2 regions of the Clostridium pabulibutyricum genome follow, and region 2 is predicted to be linked to the other one. Evidence: riboswitches for the same ligand, from Rfam matches in the RefSeq annotation. Region 2 holds a riboswitch; the other holds the start of a gene.

Region 1 (7,621 bases), on a different contig from region 2:
TGTCACTGATAATCCGCTGTATGGTATCCGCCATCTCTTTGGTTTTCAAATTCACCTGTTTTTTTATATTGTTTGCCATGTCCTTTATAAAATCCCCGGACATATCTTTTGAATTGTCCTTCATTCCATATTCACTGATCATATTCTTTATTATAGATGCTGCCTTGTCAAACTTGGTATTTTCTTTTGCCGAGGATATCTGCTGTTTTGGCTCATAGTCATCAGATTCAACTTTCAGCTCAACTTTTGATTGAGACTTTGATTCAATCTTTGATTCGATTTGATCTTTAGATATTTTTTCGCTGCTTAATGAATCTTTTTTTTCACTTGTTTGTAATTTATCATCTTTACTTGTCTGAATCTTGTCCTGTACTTTAATTTCTTCTTCACCTAAATTTGCAGTCACATTTTCAACACCGTTCTTACTATTTACAGGCCCTGAATTATCTCCCTTTACTTCTTCCTGCTTTACCGAAGCTATTTCCTTAAACCCCTGTTCAATTTCAAACTTGCCAATAGCTTTCTCCAAATTCGATATTTCACCATATATAGCCGAAGGCTTCTTGAACACTTTATTGAAACTTTCTATATTTTCTGTGTTGAAATCTATATTGTTCTCAATAAAAGTAAATACATCTTTAGTATCAAGTTTAGAAAAATCGTCAAAAAATTTTCCAAGAGTTCGTGAAATATCCTTTCCCTCAATGCTTTCAGGATTTATATTTTTGCTTGATAAATATTTTTGTATAAAATTATTTTTTTCACCATCATCCGCCTGTAACTTCTGTGAAAATTCAACAAGTGTTTTTATATTTGAAATGTTCTCTTTTGTAAGTGGAATATTGTGCTTTACCATATTCCTTATAATGTCATAATCCTTGTCGGTCAAGTTTGCTGAATTTTCCTTTATAAACAACTCTACAGCATCATTTATATTCTGGGATGATTTTTCATCTCCAACCACAATACTCAACTTGAGTTTTCCATCTTCAAAACCTTCAACTTTAAACTTTAAAAGATCGCTAAGGGATATTTCTCCCGGATTGTCTATACTGGCTGAAAATTGCCAGCCGTCAAGAAGTCTTAAAAGCAAACTGCCTGAATCTTTGTTGAGTTCTACCACTCTTGCTAGAAATTTTTCTCCGATTTCAAATGAAAGTTTTGTGGATACTCTTTTATTTTCAACATTATAGGCACTGTTTATATTCCATATACCTGCCACATCAACCACCCTTTACACAAAATACTTTTTTTGCGAACAAAGCATACTTATTTATCGTACACAAATTAGATTTCATAAACAAAAATTCAGTACTTCATAAAACAAAGTACTGAATTTTTCAGATGAACAATTTTTTCGCAAAAGCTATGCAGCTTGTTTTCCATTTCTATGTTCCCTCTTAAGCATAGGTGCAACACTTTTATACAATAAGAGTGTAAGCCCTGTAAGTATCACTCCTTTAAGCAAATTAAAAGGTGCAATTGACCAAAAGAGCAACGTTTTTACTCCCGTTACATTCCCATTTAGCTTTGAAGCTATTTCAACCATCTGGCTTATAGGAAAATTAAATGCCTTCTCGTAAAGCGGAAGAAGTATAAAATAGTTTGATACACACGCTGCAGCAGTCATCATAATTGTACCCGCTATCAAACTTAAAACTGCAGTGGTCTTTGATTTTCGAAGTTTATAAATAACTCCCACCGTAACTACAAAAACCGAACCTACTATAAAGTTTGCAAGTTCTCCCACAAATGCCGTCTGACTTGCAAATATTCCGTGAAGCAAGTTTTTCAAAAATTCTATAATTATTCCTGAAAGCGGACCGAATGCAAAAGTTCCAATCAAAGCAGGAAGATCGCTTATATCTATTTTCATAAATGATGGGAAAATCGGCAGTGCGAACTCAAAGAACATTAGAACCGTAGCAATTACGCTTAAAAGTGATATTTTAACCAATCTGTTTAATTTTACATCTTTCATAATCATGCCTCCTATTTTGAAGTATAATCTCCTATGATAATACCTTAAGAGGTTGAAGTACAATAAAAAAGCTCTGACATAAAGTCAGGGCTACCTAAAATCATACTTTATACTTCTCCCATCCAGACTATACTGTCGGCCTCGGAATCTCACCGAATCATACCACATAACATGGCTCGCGGGCTATACCGCCGGTGGGGAATCTCACCCCGCCCTGAAGATTATCTTTTAATTTATGATTTTATTATAATACTTTTTTAGTATATAATCAATAATTTTTCTGTTTCATGCTAAGTGAAATTCTTTTTCTTTTTTCATCTACTTCAAGAACTGTAACATTTATTACATCACCGACTTTTACAACATCAAGAGGATGTTTTATAAACTTATCCGACATCTGGCTTATGTGTACAAGTCCATCCTGATGAACCCCTATATCTACAAAAGCACCAAAATCAGCTACATTTCTAACTGTTCCAGTAAGTGACATTCCAGGTTTCAATTGCTTCATATCAACTATTCCTGTCTTTAGAACAGGTTTCGGCATCTCTTCTCTAGGATCTCTCCCCGGTTTTTTTATTTCACTTATTATATCTTTTAAGGTCGGAACTCCACAATCAAGTTTTTCGGCCAGACCTTCTATACCCACTCTCTCAATTCTTCCATCTATGTCGGAAAGTTTTGATTGTTTCAAATCCTCTATAGTATATCCTATACAGTCAAGAAGCTGTCTTGCCGCATCATATGACTCAGGGTGAACCGATGTATTGTCAAGAGGCTCACTGCTCTCCATAACCCTCAAAAAACCTGCACACTGCTCAAATGCTTTCCCTCCAAGTCTTTTTACCTTCATAAGCTCTTTTCTGTTTTTAAACTTTCCATTTTGTTCTCTGTATTCTACTATATTGCCTGCTATTGATGTATTTATTCCTGATACATAGGAAAGAAGCGATGGCGTTGCTATGTTTAGATCCACCCCCACGCTGTTGACACAATCTTCAACCACGCCTTTCAATGATTCATCCAGCTTTTTCTGGGTTACATCATGCTGGTACTGTCCAACACCTATTGATTTAGGATCTATCTTAACAAGTTCTGCAAGCGGATCCTGAAGTCTTCTTCCTATGGATATGGCTCCCCTAAGAGAGACATTCACATCCGGATAATCTTTTGCCGCAAGCTCCGATGCGGAATATACCGATGCTCCTGCTTCGGACACTATTACATAATAAAGATCCATGCCTTTTTCTTCTTTTACCTCTTTTATAATCTTCGATATGACTTCTTCTGATTCTCGGCTTGCCGTACCATTTCCAAGTGAAACCACATCCACATTGTATTTGTATACCATGTCTTTAAGTTTTCTTACAGTTCCATCCACATCGTTCTGCGGTGCTGTGGGATAAACTATTTCCGTTCCCAAAAGTTTTCCCGTATCATCAAGTACTGCTATTTTACATCCATTTCTAAAACCCGGATCATATCCCATTACATTTTTTCCTTTTATAGGCGGCTGCATAAGGAGTGCCTTCAAATTCGCCTTGAATATTTTTATGGCGCCTTCTTCACCCATGCAGGTAAGTTCTGATCTTATTTCCCTTTCTATTGAAGGGTATATAAGTCTCTTTAGTGAATCATCGACGCTTTTTTCTATATAAACATCTGTAATTCTGTTATTTTTCCTGCACCTGTTCTTTAAATAATCTGAAATTGTATCCATGTTGCACTTCACTTTTACCGACAGAATCTTGTCATTCTCTCCCCTGTTTATAGCCAGTACTCTATGAGGTGGAATGGATTTTACATTTTCACGATAATCATAATACATTTCATAAGGGGTAGGTTCCTTGCTTTCACCTGAAGTTTCAATAATCCCGTTGTCATGTACAAATTTTCTTATCCACTTTCTATATTGTGCATTGTCGGATATTACCTCACTTATTATATCCATGGCACCATTTAATGCATCTTCCCCGGATTCAACCCCTTTTTCCGGATTTACAAACTTCTCTGCAAACATGCTTATGTCACCATCGAACTTTCCATCAAAAATAGCCTCGGAAAGCGGTTTCAGACCCTTTTCCTGCGCTATAGTGGCCCTAGTTCTCTTCTTTGGTTTGTATGGTCTATATATATCTTCAACTTCAGTAAGTGTAACAGATTTTTCTATAGATGCCTTAAGCTCACTTGTGAGCTTTCCCTGTTCATCTATTATCCTCGTTACATCATCTTTTCTAGTTTGAAGATTTCTAAGATAGGAAAGCCTCTCTGAAAGTTTTCTAAGTGTTACATCACTCATACTTCCAGTAAGTTCCTTTCTGTATCTTGCTATAAACGGCAGTGTATTGCCGGAATCTATCAATTCAATTACATTGTTTATGTACTTTTCATTAACTCCCAATTCCAATGATAAAGTTTTTACTATATCTGTCATATCTTCCTCCCAGTTATAAATAATCAACTAAAAATATATTACAACAGTTATATGCACTTTTGCAAATTAATATATATTTATGTATAAACCATTATTTCGGGAGCACAATCGTAAATGAGAAAAACGGTGTTTTATATAATCATAATCCAGCTTTGTCTTTTAAGTTCATTGAGTTTCGATAACCTATGTTCGACATCACCTCCAAATATGCAGGATATCAAAAATACAGCGTCCTATCTGTCCTCGGACAAATTTAACGGAAGACTCGCAGGCACACTAGAAAATTATGAAACAGCAGACTTTATAAAAAACTCTTTCAAGGAAGAAGGTCTTGTACCCTATAGCAAAAATTATCTTGAAAAATTCAATGTACTCTATCCCAAGAGAACAGAGGGTGAACCTATACTTTCAATAAAAGACAGAAATGGTTCCCCAATAAAAGAATATACCTATGGAAGAGACTATAAAGAAGACATGCTTAATTTCAGGGAAAATTCGGTATCTTTCAGCAAAAATAATATTTCACTATGGAGGGACAATTCTTTTCAAGTAAAAAAGGGAAGCAATGAATTTTTATTCTACAATCCTCCTGAGGACAATCTAAACTTCAGAAGTTCATTTATTGCAAACTCACCCCAGTCAATGTATATAATGATAACCAAAAAAACTGCACAGGATATAAATAAATATATTAAATCCGGGTATATCGTAAATTGTTTTATACCTTTTAAAAACAGCTTTACATCCATATACAATGTAGTAGGACGCATAAAAGGCGAGGACCCTTCCCTTCCACCGCTTGTCCTAAGTGCTCACTTTGATCACCTTGGCAGTGATGCTGCCGGTACAGTTTATGACGGTGCCCTGGACAATGCTTCGGGAACTTCCTTCCTGCTTGGCCTTGTAAAATATATAAAATCTCTCGGCCAGCCTAAACGAGACATAATAATCGCCTCTTTCAATGCCGAAGAATTCGGGTGCCTTGGTTCAAAGAACTTTGCACGTAAATATAAAAATTATTTAAAAGGTGCAAAAGTTATAAATTTTGACATGATAGGCAGTAATAAAAATGTCCCTGTTTCTATTATGTCTGGAAAGTGGGACAATAAAGACTACCTATTTGTAAATGAGATTGCCGACATATGCACACAAAAGGGCACGAATTTTAAATATGAATTTCAAAATTCAAGTGATCACGAGTATTTTAGAGCTTATGGAATAGATGCCGTTACCTTGTCTGATGCGGATACTTCGAGAATTCACACTCCTTATGATAAATCACTTTTTATAAATACAAAATCCATAGACAGGTCATTTGACATAGTCTCAACTGAAATACTCGACTTTGCCTTTTACAATTCTCCACTTTTAATTTACTGCAGGGAAATCTGCTTAATTTCTTCTATTTCTCTTTTAATATTAAGTTTTTTATATATAAAATTTTGTAAATTAAAGCGCACTTAAAAAACGAAACGGAGATTTTAAATCTGCGTTTCGTTTTTTTCACATATTATTTTACTTTACCTTTCAGGTATGCAATTATAAAATTATCTATATTACCGTCCATTACGGAATCTACATTTGTATTTTCCTCTCCGGTTCTATGGTCTTTTACCATATTATATGGATGAAATACATAAGACCTTATCTGACTTCCCCAGCCCATATCCTTAAGTTCTCCTGTAAGGTCTTCCACCTTTTCCTTATGGGCTCTTTCCTTAAGTTCTACAAGCTTTGATTTTAACATGAGAAGCGCAGTCTCCCTGTTTTGATGCTGACTTCTCTCATTTTGGCATTGGACTACTATACCTGTAGGAACATGAGTTATTCTAACCGCAGATTCAGTCTTGTTGACATGCTGTCCCCCCGCTCCGCTGGACCTGTATGTATCTACTTTCAGATCCTCGGGTCTTATTTTTATGTCCTGGTCTTTTGTAAGTTCGGGAAGAACTTCAGCCGATGCAAAGGAAGTCTGTCTCTTTCCATTCGCATTAAATGGAGATATTCTCACAAGCCTGTGTATTCCTTTTTCCGCCTTTAGATATCCATAGGCAAACTCACCTGTTACCTTGAGTGACACACTTTTTATTCCTGCGTCTTCTGCAGGAAGCATATCAAGGACTTCTACTTGATATCCGGATTTTTCCGCCCATCTTGTATACATCCTGAGAAGCATGCTGGTCCAGTCCTGTGCATCTGTACCTCCTACTCCTACGTGTAAATTCAATATAGCATTGTTTCTGTCGTATTTTCCTGAAAGCAGCATCTGTATCTTGAACTTTTCAACAGAGTTTTCTATGTCATCCACTTCATCTTGTATATCCTTCACAGAAGTTGTGTCATCCTCTTCCAGCGAAATTTTAGAAAGTATTTCCACATCCTCTATTCTTTCATGCAGTTTGGAATAAAAATTTATCTTTTCCTCAACCATCTTTTCTTCTGCACATATTTTCTGCGCACTTTCAGGATCATCCCAAAAATCCTGCTCCTGCATTTTCATTTGAAGTTCCTGTATTTTCAGTCTGCAATTATCCAGGTCAAAGAGACTCCTTTACTTCAACCAAAGATTTTTTCAATAAATTTATCCTAGACATTACTTCTTCCAATTCAACTATCATGCAATCAACTCCCTAATCATTATCCGCTGCTTTTTTTCCACAGCAATTCTTGTATTTCTTGCCGCTGCCGCAAGGACATGGATCATTTCTGCCAACAGTCTTCTTTTTTCTTATAGGCGTTCTCTTCTGAGGTTCAGCATCGCCCTGATTGGTGCTTAAATTTTTCGCAACCCTTTCTCTTTCAGGCGCCCTTTCAATCTTGACATGGAAAAGATATTTAACAGTATCCATTTTTATATTATAGATCATCTCGTCAAACATCTTACTTCCCTCAAACTGATATGCCTGGGCAGGTTCCTGCTGTCTGTAGGCTTTAAGGCCTATGGCACGCTTCAAATGTTCCATGTCATCTATATGATCCATCCATTTTGTATCAACTACCTTGAGAAGTATTACCCTCTCTATCTCCCTCATCTGTTCGGACGTGAACTCTTCTTCCTTCTCATCGTATATCCTGTTTCCAAGTTCAACATATTTATCTATTATCTCTTCATCTGAAAGATCCGCTATATCATCAAATTTAACTTCACCTTCCGGAACATATATCTCTTCCATATAGCTTATAAGCTTCTTTATCTCTTGATCAAA
Region 2 (7,621 bases):
TAAAGGAGTTAAAGTAGTATTTTTATTTGCTGTTTGCAATAACAATGACTATGCTAAAAAACATTTGAAATTACTTTCGGAGTTAGCTTCTAAGCTTGGAGATGACGATAAAGTAAGTGAAATTTTAGGTGCAGGTTCTGTTGATGATATAAAGAAAGTATTTACTTAAAATAAGGGGGTATATTTATGAAAATTGTAGGTATTACTGCTTGTGCTGCTGGTATTGCTCATACTTATATTTCAAAGGAGAAATTGATTAAGGCTGCAGAAAAAGCAGGTCATGAAATTCATGTTGAAACTCAAGGTACTATAGGCACAGAGAATAAATTGAATGAAAAGGATATTGAAGAGGCTGATGTTGTAATAATTGCAGCAGATATTCAAGTGGCCGGCACAGAAAGATTTAAAGGCAAAAAAAAGATTGAAGTGTCTACTGATACTGTGATAAAGTCACCAAATAAATTTATTAAAAAAGTTGAAGATATTATTAAAAAATAAAAATATAGGGAGGAAATTAACATGTTGGCGGAATTAAAAAAACATGCCATGACTGCTATTTCATTTCTAATTCCAGTTGTTGTTGCTGCTGGTTTTCTATTAGCTATTGGGAGTATTGGTGGGGGGACAGTAATAACTGATTTTTCGAAAAGTTTCCACTTCTTTGATGCTTTTAGTACTATGGGAAGTTTGGGATTGGGATTGTTGCCTGTTGTTATAGCAACAGGAATCTCATTTTCAATTGCAGACAAACCAGGAATTGCCCCAGGCGTGATTATAGGATTGATTTCCAAAGCTATAGGAGCAGGTTTCTTTGGAGGATTTATTGGAGGATATATAGCTGGATATATAACTAGATTTGTAGTTAAAAAATTGAAGGTACCATATTGGGCAGAAGGATTAAAACCTATGCTTATAATACCTTTGATTTCATCTGCAATTTGTGGACTCTTGATGTTTTTTGTAATTGGTATTCCGGTTAGATCAGGAACATTTTTGTTACAAACTTATTTGGAACATCTAAATGGATCTTCTAAGTTTATTTATGGAATGGTTATAGGAATACTTTCGGCAGTTGATTATGGTGGAGCTATAAATAAGGTTGTATATGCATTTTGCCTTGGACTATTGTCTCAAGGAGTTAAAGAGCCTGTCACTGTACTTATGATAGCATCTATGGTTACCCCATTTGGAATGGCTATGGCATATTTTATACAGAAAATATTTAGAAAAAACATTTACAGAAAAGAAGAGATTGAAAATTTAAAGGTTGCTTTTCCAATGGGTATTTGCATGATAACAGAAGGATGCTTGCCTATTGTTATGAATGATGTTGTGCGTTGTGTAATTGCAACTGGAGTTGGTGGTGCAGTAGGCGGAGGCTTTAGTATGCTTTGGGGCGCTGATTCAGCAGTTCCGCATGGAGGATTGTTTGCAATTGTTACCATGAGTCATCCTCTAGCATTCCTTCTTGCATTGTTTATTGGTTCTCTTGCTACGGCGATTGTACTTGTTGTTTTAAAGAAGTCTGTAGATGTGAATTCAGATGGACCTGAAGATGGCAATGAGGAAGCTGATATATCGGATGGCAGTATTAAAATTTCATAATTTTAATAAAGGAGACGTTAATATGAATTTTAAATTTGGAGTTGATACATTTATATGGACAGAAAAGTTTTCTGAAAAAGATTTATGGATAATTAAAAAAGCTAAAGAACTGGGCTTTGAAATAATAGACTTTGCAATTTCAGATCCATATAGTTTTCCAACAGAGCTTGTAAAAAGAGAACTTTTGAAGATTGGAATAGATTGTGTTTGTACTACAACACTTACACGCGATACAAATCCTATTTCACCTGATGCAACTATAAGGAAGGCGTCTGTAAAGGCAATGAAAAAAGCAATTGATATATGCAATGAACTTGATGCCCCTATTCTTGGCGGTGTTAATTACGCAGCATGGGGATATACTACGGGAAAGCCAAGAACCAGTGAAGAATGGGACTGGGGTGTAAATTGTATGAAAGAGGTTGCCGAATATGCGGAGAAAACTGGCTCTGTAACGATTTGTGTTGAGTGTGTAAATCGTTTTGAGACGCATTTTCTTAATATTGCTAAAGATGCAGTTGAATTTTGTAAAAGTGTAGGAACTAAAAATATTAAAGTTCATCTTGATTGCTTTCATATGATTAGAGAAGAAAAGAGTTTTCGGGGTGCGGTTGAGACATGTGGTAAAGAGTATCTTGGATATGTTCATGTAAATGAGAATGACAGAGGAGTTCCAGGAACTGGTCTTGTGCCATTTGATGAATTCTTTTCATCACTTGTTGAAATAGGGTATAAGGGACCTCTTGTAATAGAGTCATTTGATCCTGGTTTTGAAGAATTGAATGCTAATTGTGCTATTTGGAGAAAACTTGCAGATACAGGTGAAAAACTTGCAGTTGATGGACTTGCAAATTTGAAACAAATCGCAGAAAGTATTTAATTTTGTGTATTCAACAGTTAAATTAGAGAAAGAAGTGATTATAGTTGAATAGTATTATAAATGAACCAGATCATATGGTTGAAGATATGCTAAAAGGGTTTGTAAAAGCAAATAATGATATTGTTTTACCAACAAAAAATCCAAAAGTATTGAAATATGTAAATGCACCAGTGAAAGATAAGGTAGGGATTGTGACAGGCGGTGGTTCAGGCCACAAACCAGCTTTTATTGGATATATAGGTAAGAACATGTGTGATGCGGTTGCGGCAGGAGAAATATTTTCATCACCTACGGCGTCAGCATTTTTGGATGCTATAAAGGAAGCTGATTCAGGCAAAGGTGTTGCGTGCCTTTATGGAAACTACGCAGGTGATAACATGAATATGAAAATAGCCATGCGAAGAGCCGAGGCAATTGGAATTAAGGTTAAGACTGTAGTTGCAAATGATGATTGTGCATCTGCACCGAAAAGCGATATGAAAAAACGCAGGGGAGTTGCAGGTGAAGTTCTGATGTGGAAGGTTGGAGGAGCAAAGGCTGCCATGGGAGCAAGCCTTGATGAAGTCATAAATACATCACAGAAGGCAATTGATAATACACGTTCCGTAGGAATAGGAATAGCTCCGTGCACAATACCAGCTGTTGGACATCCGAATTTCGATATAGCTGAAGGCAGTATGGAAGTTGGAATAGGACATCACGGGGAGCCGGGGATTAAGGTAGAGCCATTGAAGAGAGCCGATGAAATGGCTGAAGAAATGTTTAATATTATAATTAAAGATTTTTATCTTCAAAAAGGCGATGAGGTTGTTGTGCTTTTATCTGGTCTTGGTGCAACGCCTGCAATGGAGCAGTATATTGTATATGACAAAATTGAAGATTTAATTAAAAGTAGAGGGATTAATATATATAAGTCATATGTTGGCGATTATTTTACATCTCTTGATATGAAAGGCATAACATTGACGATTATGAAACTGGATGATGAACTAAAAAAATGTATTGATTTGCCGGTATATTCTGTTGGAATGAAGCAGTTATAAATGGGAGGTGTTGAATTGTCTATTAAAAATAGTGATTGTGCTATAGTGATACAAAATTTAATTAATACAATCCACGATAATAAGGATTTTCTTAGCAAAATAGATGGAGAAATTGGTGATGGTGACCATGGTATTAATATGGATAAAGGTTTTGCCATGTGCAGTCAAAAGCTAAAAGGGAAAAAATATAATATGTCACAAGGTTTGTCTGTTTTAGCCTCAACACTTCTAGAAGACATAGGTGGCTCAATGGGCCCGTTGTACGGAATCTTTTTTGAAAGTATGGCTGAAAAATCAAATGTAGAAGAAATAGATGAAGTTGTATTTGGAGATATGCTTGATGAAGCATTAAGTGGTGTTCAGGATATAGGAAATGCTAAGATAGGAGATAAGACATTGCTTGATACGTTGATTCCTGCTATAGAGTCCTATAAAAAATCAATTAAAGATAATGAAAACTTTTATGATTCTCTTGAAAAGTTGAAGGATGCGGCAAAGAAAGGATGCCAGTCAACTAAGAATATGGTAGCTAAAGTTGGAAGAGCAAGTAGGCTAGGAGAACGTTCTAGGGGAATTTTAGATGCTGGATCAGTTAGTTGCTATCTAATTCTTGAATCTATTGCAAACTCGCTTCAATTTGAAATTCGTAAGAGTGACACTTCCTGTTAAATGTGGAGAGATCATAATAAAAAACATTCTAGACACAAATGTAAATATTATAGCTGAAAAAACTATAATATAAACATTGACAATGCTGAATAATGAGTATATATTATAATTAATTAAATATTTAACTTTCGGGGCAGGGTGAAATTCCCGATCGGCGGTATAGTCCGCGAGCTTGTAAGAGTTAAGAACTGGTGAAATTCCAGTACCGACAGTAAAGTCTGGATGGAAGAAAGTAAGTACGCTTAATTATTGTATGTGTTTTTTATGTATGATTAATTGTACATTATTCCCCCTGAAGGTTTTTCAGGGGGATTTTTAGTGTACTTAATTTAAGAAATTATTCTTGTTATGGAAGTGAATTTTATGAAACATGAAGATACAGAAAAGTATTACATGAATATGGCACTTGAACTTGCGGTAAAGGGAGAGGGCTTTGTAAGTCCAAATCCGCTTGTAGGTGCGGTAATTGTAAAAGACGGCAAAGTTGTGGGAAAGGGATTTCATAAATTCTTTGGAGGACCTCATGCAGAAGTATACGCACTTAAGGAGGCAGGAGACGATGCTAGAGGAGGGGAGCTTTACGTGACTCTTGAACCATGCTCTCATTATGGAAAAAACCCGCCCTGTGCGAAAGCTGTAATAGAAGCAGGCATAAAGAAAGTTGTTGTTGCAGTAAAGGATCCGAATCCACTTGTTTCGGGAAAAGGAATAAAAATGCTTGAAAATGCAGGGGTGGAAGTCCATACCGGAATCATGGAAAGAGAAGCTTTCAAAATTAATGAAATATTCATGAAATATATTACAAGAAAGATACCCTTCGTAACAATAAAGTCAGCAGTTACGATAGATGGGAAAATAGCCCTTTCAAATGGTGAATCAAAATGGATAACAGGGGAGAAGTCGAGAGAAAAAGTACATGAAATGAGAAATAAGTATACAGCTGTAATGGCTGGAATAGGTACAATAATTAAAGATGATCCATTGCTTACAACAAGGCTTGGCGGCAGAGGGAGAAGTCCAAGGGCAATTTTGATTGACTCTAAAATTAGAATACCGCTCTCGTCGAAAATACTTGGTACTTTAGATGACAGGGACATTGTGATTGCATGTACTGAAAATTTCGATAAATCCAAGTTTAGAAAATTGGAAAATATGGGAGTTAAAATCATTGTCTGTCCTGAAAAGGATGATAAAGTTGACCTTAAATATCTTGTGAAAAAGCTTGGCAAGGAAGGTATTGACAGCATACTTGTAGAGGGTGGCGGAAGGCTCAATTTCTCGGTGCTTGAATCTGGAATTGCAGACAAGGTTGTTTATTTTATAGCCCCTATGATATTTGGAGGAGATAATTCTAAAACTTCTGTGGAAGGAAAAGGTGTGGACAAAATATCTATGGCAGTAAAGTTTAAAGATATGTCATTTAAACGCATAGGTGAGGACTTAATGCTGGAAGCATATTGTGTAAAGTAGGGAGGTGATGGTTTGTTTACAGGTCTTGTAGAGGAAATAGGTGAAATAATTGATGTATCCAAAGGCAGTAATTCATCAAAACTTACAATAAGGGCAAAAAAGATAACAAAAGACATGCATATTGGAGACAGCATTGCTGTAAATGGTACATGCCTTACAGTTGTTAAATTTCAAAGTGATTTTTTCAGTGTTGATGTTATGGCGGAAACTATAAGGATGGGAAGTTTTAAAAATTTAAAATGCTCGAGTCTTGTGAATCTTGAGAGGGCTTTGAAAGTTGGAGACAGGATTGGCGGTCATATGGTAAGCGGGCATATAGATGGAACGGGAAGTATATGTGATATCCATAGAGAGGATATATCCACTTGGATTTGCATAGAGGCTCCCGGCAGTATTTTGAAGTATGTTGTACTAAAAGGATCTATATGCCTTGATGGTGTCAGCTTAACAGTTGCAAGGATTAACAAAAATTCCTTCAGTGTTTCAATCATACCTCATACAAAGCAGGAGACAATTCTAAGTTACAAACATCTTGGTGATTATGTAAATATAGAATGTGATATGATTGGAAAATATGTAGAACGGATGATTAGTCCAAAATTTGAAGATACGAATATGAAATCATGTGTAAATATGAGCATTCTAGAAAAATATGGGTTTACCTAAAATTAAGAATAAAACAAATAAACTAAATATTTTTAAAATATATTACTTGAAGGGAGATAATAATTATGAGCTATAAATTCAATACGATTGAAGAAGCATTAAAAGATCTGAAATCCGGCAAGATGGTTATAATTGTAGATGATGAAGGAAGAGAGAATGAAGGGGATCTTGTGATACCTGCAGAAAAGGCAACAGGTGAAAATATAAACTTTATGATAACTCATGCAAAAGGACTTCTATGTGCACCTGTCGAAAAGAAAATAGCAGAGAAGCTTGGATTTGATCCCATGGTTGCAAATAATACGGACAATCATGAGACTGCGTTTACCGTAACTGTTGATTTTAAAGATACTACAACTGGAATATCAGCTTTTGAAAGAGCTAATACAATAAATATGATTGCAAATTCAAATTCCAAGGATGATTTCCGAAGGCCGGGACATATATTCCCGCTTATTGCAAAAGAAAATGGGGTATTTGACAGAACTGGACATACCGAAGCTTCAGTGGATCTTTCAAAGCTTGCAGGTTTCAAAGGTGCGGCTGCAATATGTGAGATTATAAAAGATGACGGGACTATGGCACGACGAGAAGACTTAATGGAATTTTCGAAAAAGTATGACTTGAAAATAGTTACAATAGTTGATCTTATATCCTACAGAAAAAAGCATGAAAAACTTGTAAGAAAAATTGCATCGGCAAATTTACCTACAAAATTTGGTGAGTTTAAAATTACTGCATATGAAGATATATTAACTCATAAAACTCATGTTTCTCTTGTAAAGGGAAATAATTTCGAGGGAAAAAAGCCGCTTGTAAGAGTACATTCACAGTGTCTTACAGGAGATGTGTTTCATTCCTTGAGATGTGACTGCGGATCACAGCTTGAATCTTCACTGAGACAGATACAGGAAGAAGGCGAAGGAGTGCTTCTGTACCTAAGTCAGGAAGGTCGTGGAATAGGAATTGCAAATAAATTGAAAGCGTACAAGCTTCAGGAAGAAGGTATGGATACTGTAGAGGCAAATCTTGCACTTGGATTTCCGGCAGATATGAGAGATTATACTATAGGTGCTCAGATACTTGAAGATATAGGTATAAGAAAAATGAGAATTTTAACAAACAATCCTAAAAAGATAGATGGACTTTCAGATTATGGGCTTGAGATAGTTGAAAGAGTTCCTATACAGGTTGGAATATCAAAGCAAAGTGAGAAATACATGAAAACCAAAAAAGAGAAAATGGGGCATCTTCTCAAATTATAATTTTACAAATAATAATATTTTTG

Evidence for each region. A riboswitch is a leader RNA that binds a small molecule or an ion and turns the genes downstream of it on or off. The one in region 2 is predicted to bind FMN.
Region 1: linked by a shared signal. The riboswitch ahead of AC4CVH_RS10430 (ECF transporter S component) and the one ahead of ribD (bifunctional diaminohydroxyphosphoribosylaminopyrimidine deaminase/5-amino-6-(5-phosphoribosylamino)uracil reductase RibD) in region 2 are both predicted to bind FMN.

The regions. Positions count from the first base shown of each region.
Region 1 covers NZ_JBZAYZ010000009.1:6,458-14,078, forward strand. The annotation lists gene AC4CVH_RS10425 (hypothetical protein) at 1-1,222, opposite strand, end outside; gene AC4CVH_RS10430 (ECF transporter S component) at 1,367-1,981, opposite strand; FMN riboswitch at 2,088-2,207, opposite strand; gene AC4CVH_RS10435 (Tex family protein) at 2,250-4,415, opposite strand; gene AC4CVH_RS10440 (M28 family metallopeptidase) at 4,530-5,879, shown strand; one part of gene prfB (peptide chain release factor 2) at 5,926-6,954, opposite strand; one part of gene prfB (peptide chain release factor 2) at 6,956-7,033, opposite strand; gene secA (preprotein translocase subunit SecA) at 7,046-7,621, opposite strand, start outside.
Region 2 covers NZ_JBZAYZ010000005.1:109,928-117,548, forward strand. The annotation lists gene AC4CVH_RS07835 (PTS sugar transporter subunit IIA) at 1-169, shown strand, start outside; gene AC4CVH_RS07840 (PTS fructose transporter subunit IIB) at 187-498, shown strand; gene AC4CVH_RS07845 (PTS fructose transporter subunit IIC) at 520-1,605, shown strand; gene AC4CVH_RS07850 (sugar phosphate isomerase/epimerase family protein) at 1,628-2,485, shown strand; gene AC4CVH_RS07855 (dihydroxyacetone kinase subunit DhaK) at 2,530-3,528, shown strand; gene dhaL (dihydroxyacetone kinase subunit DhaL) at 3,544-4,197, shown strand; gene AC4CVH_RS07865 (DUF1667 domain-containing protein) at 4,181-4,270, shown strand; FMN riboswitch at 4,318-4,435, shown strand; gene ribD (bifunctional diaminohydroxyphosphoribosylaminopyrimidine deaminase/5-amino-6-(5-phosphoribosylamino)uracil reductase RibD) at 4,561-5,667, shown strand; gene AC4CVH_RS07875 (riboflavin synthase) at 5,680-6,333, shown strand; gene AC4CVH_RS07880 (bifunctional 3,4-dihydroxy-2-butanone-4-phosphate synthase/GTP cyclohydrolase II) at 6,399-7,598, shown strand.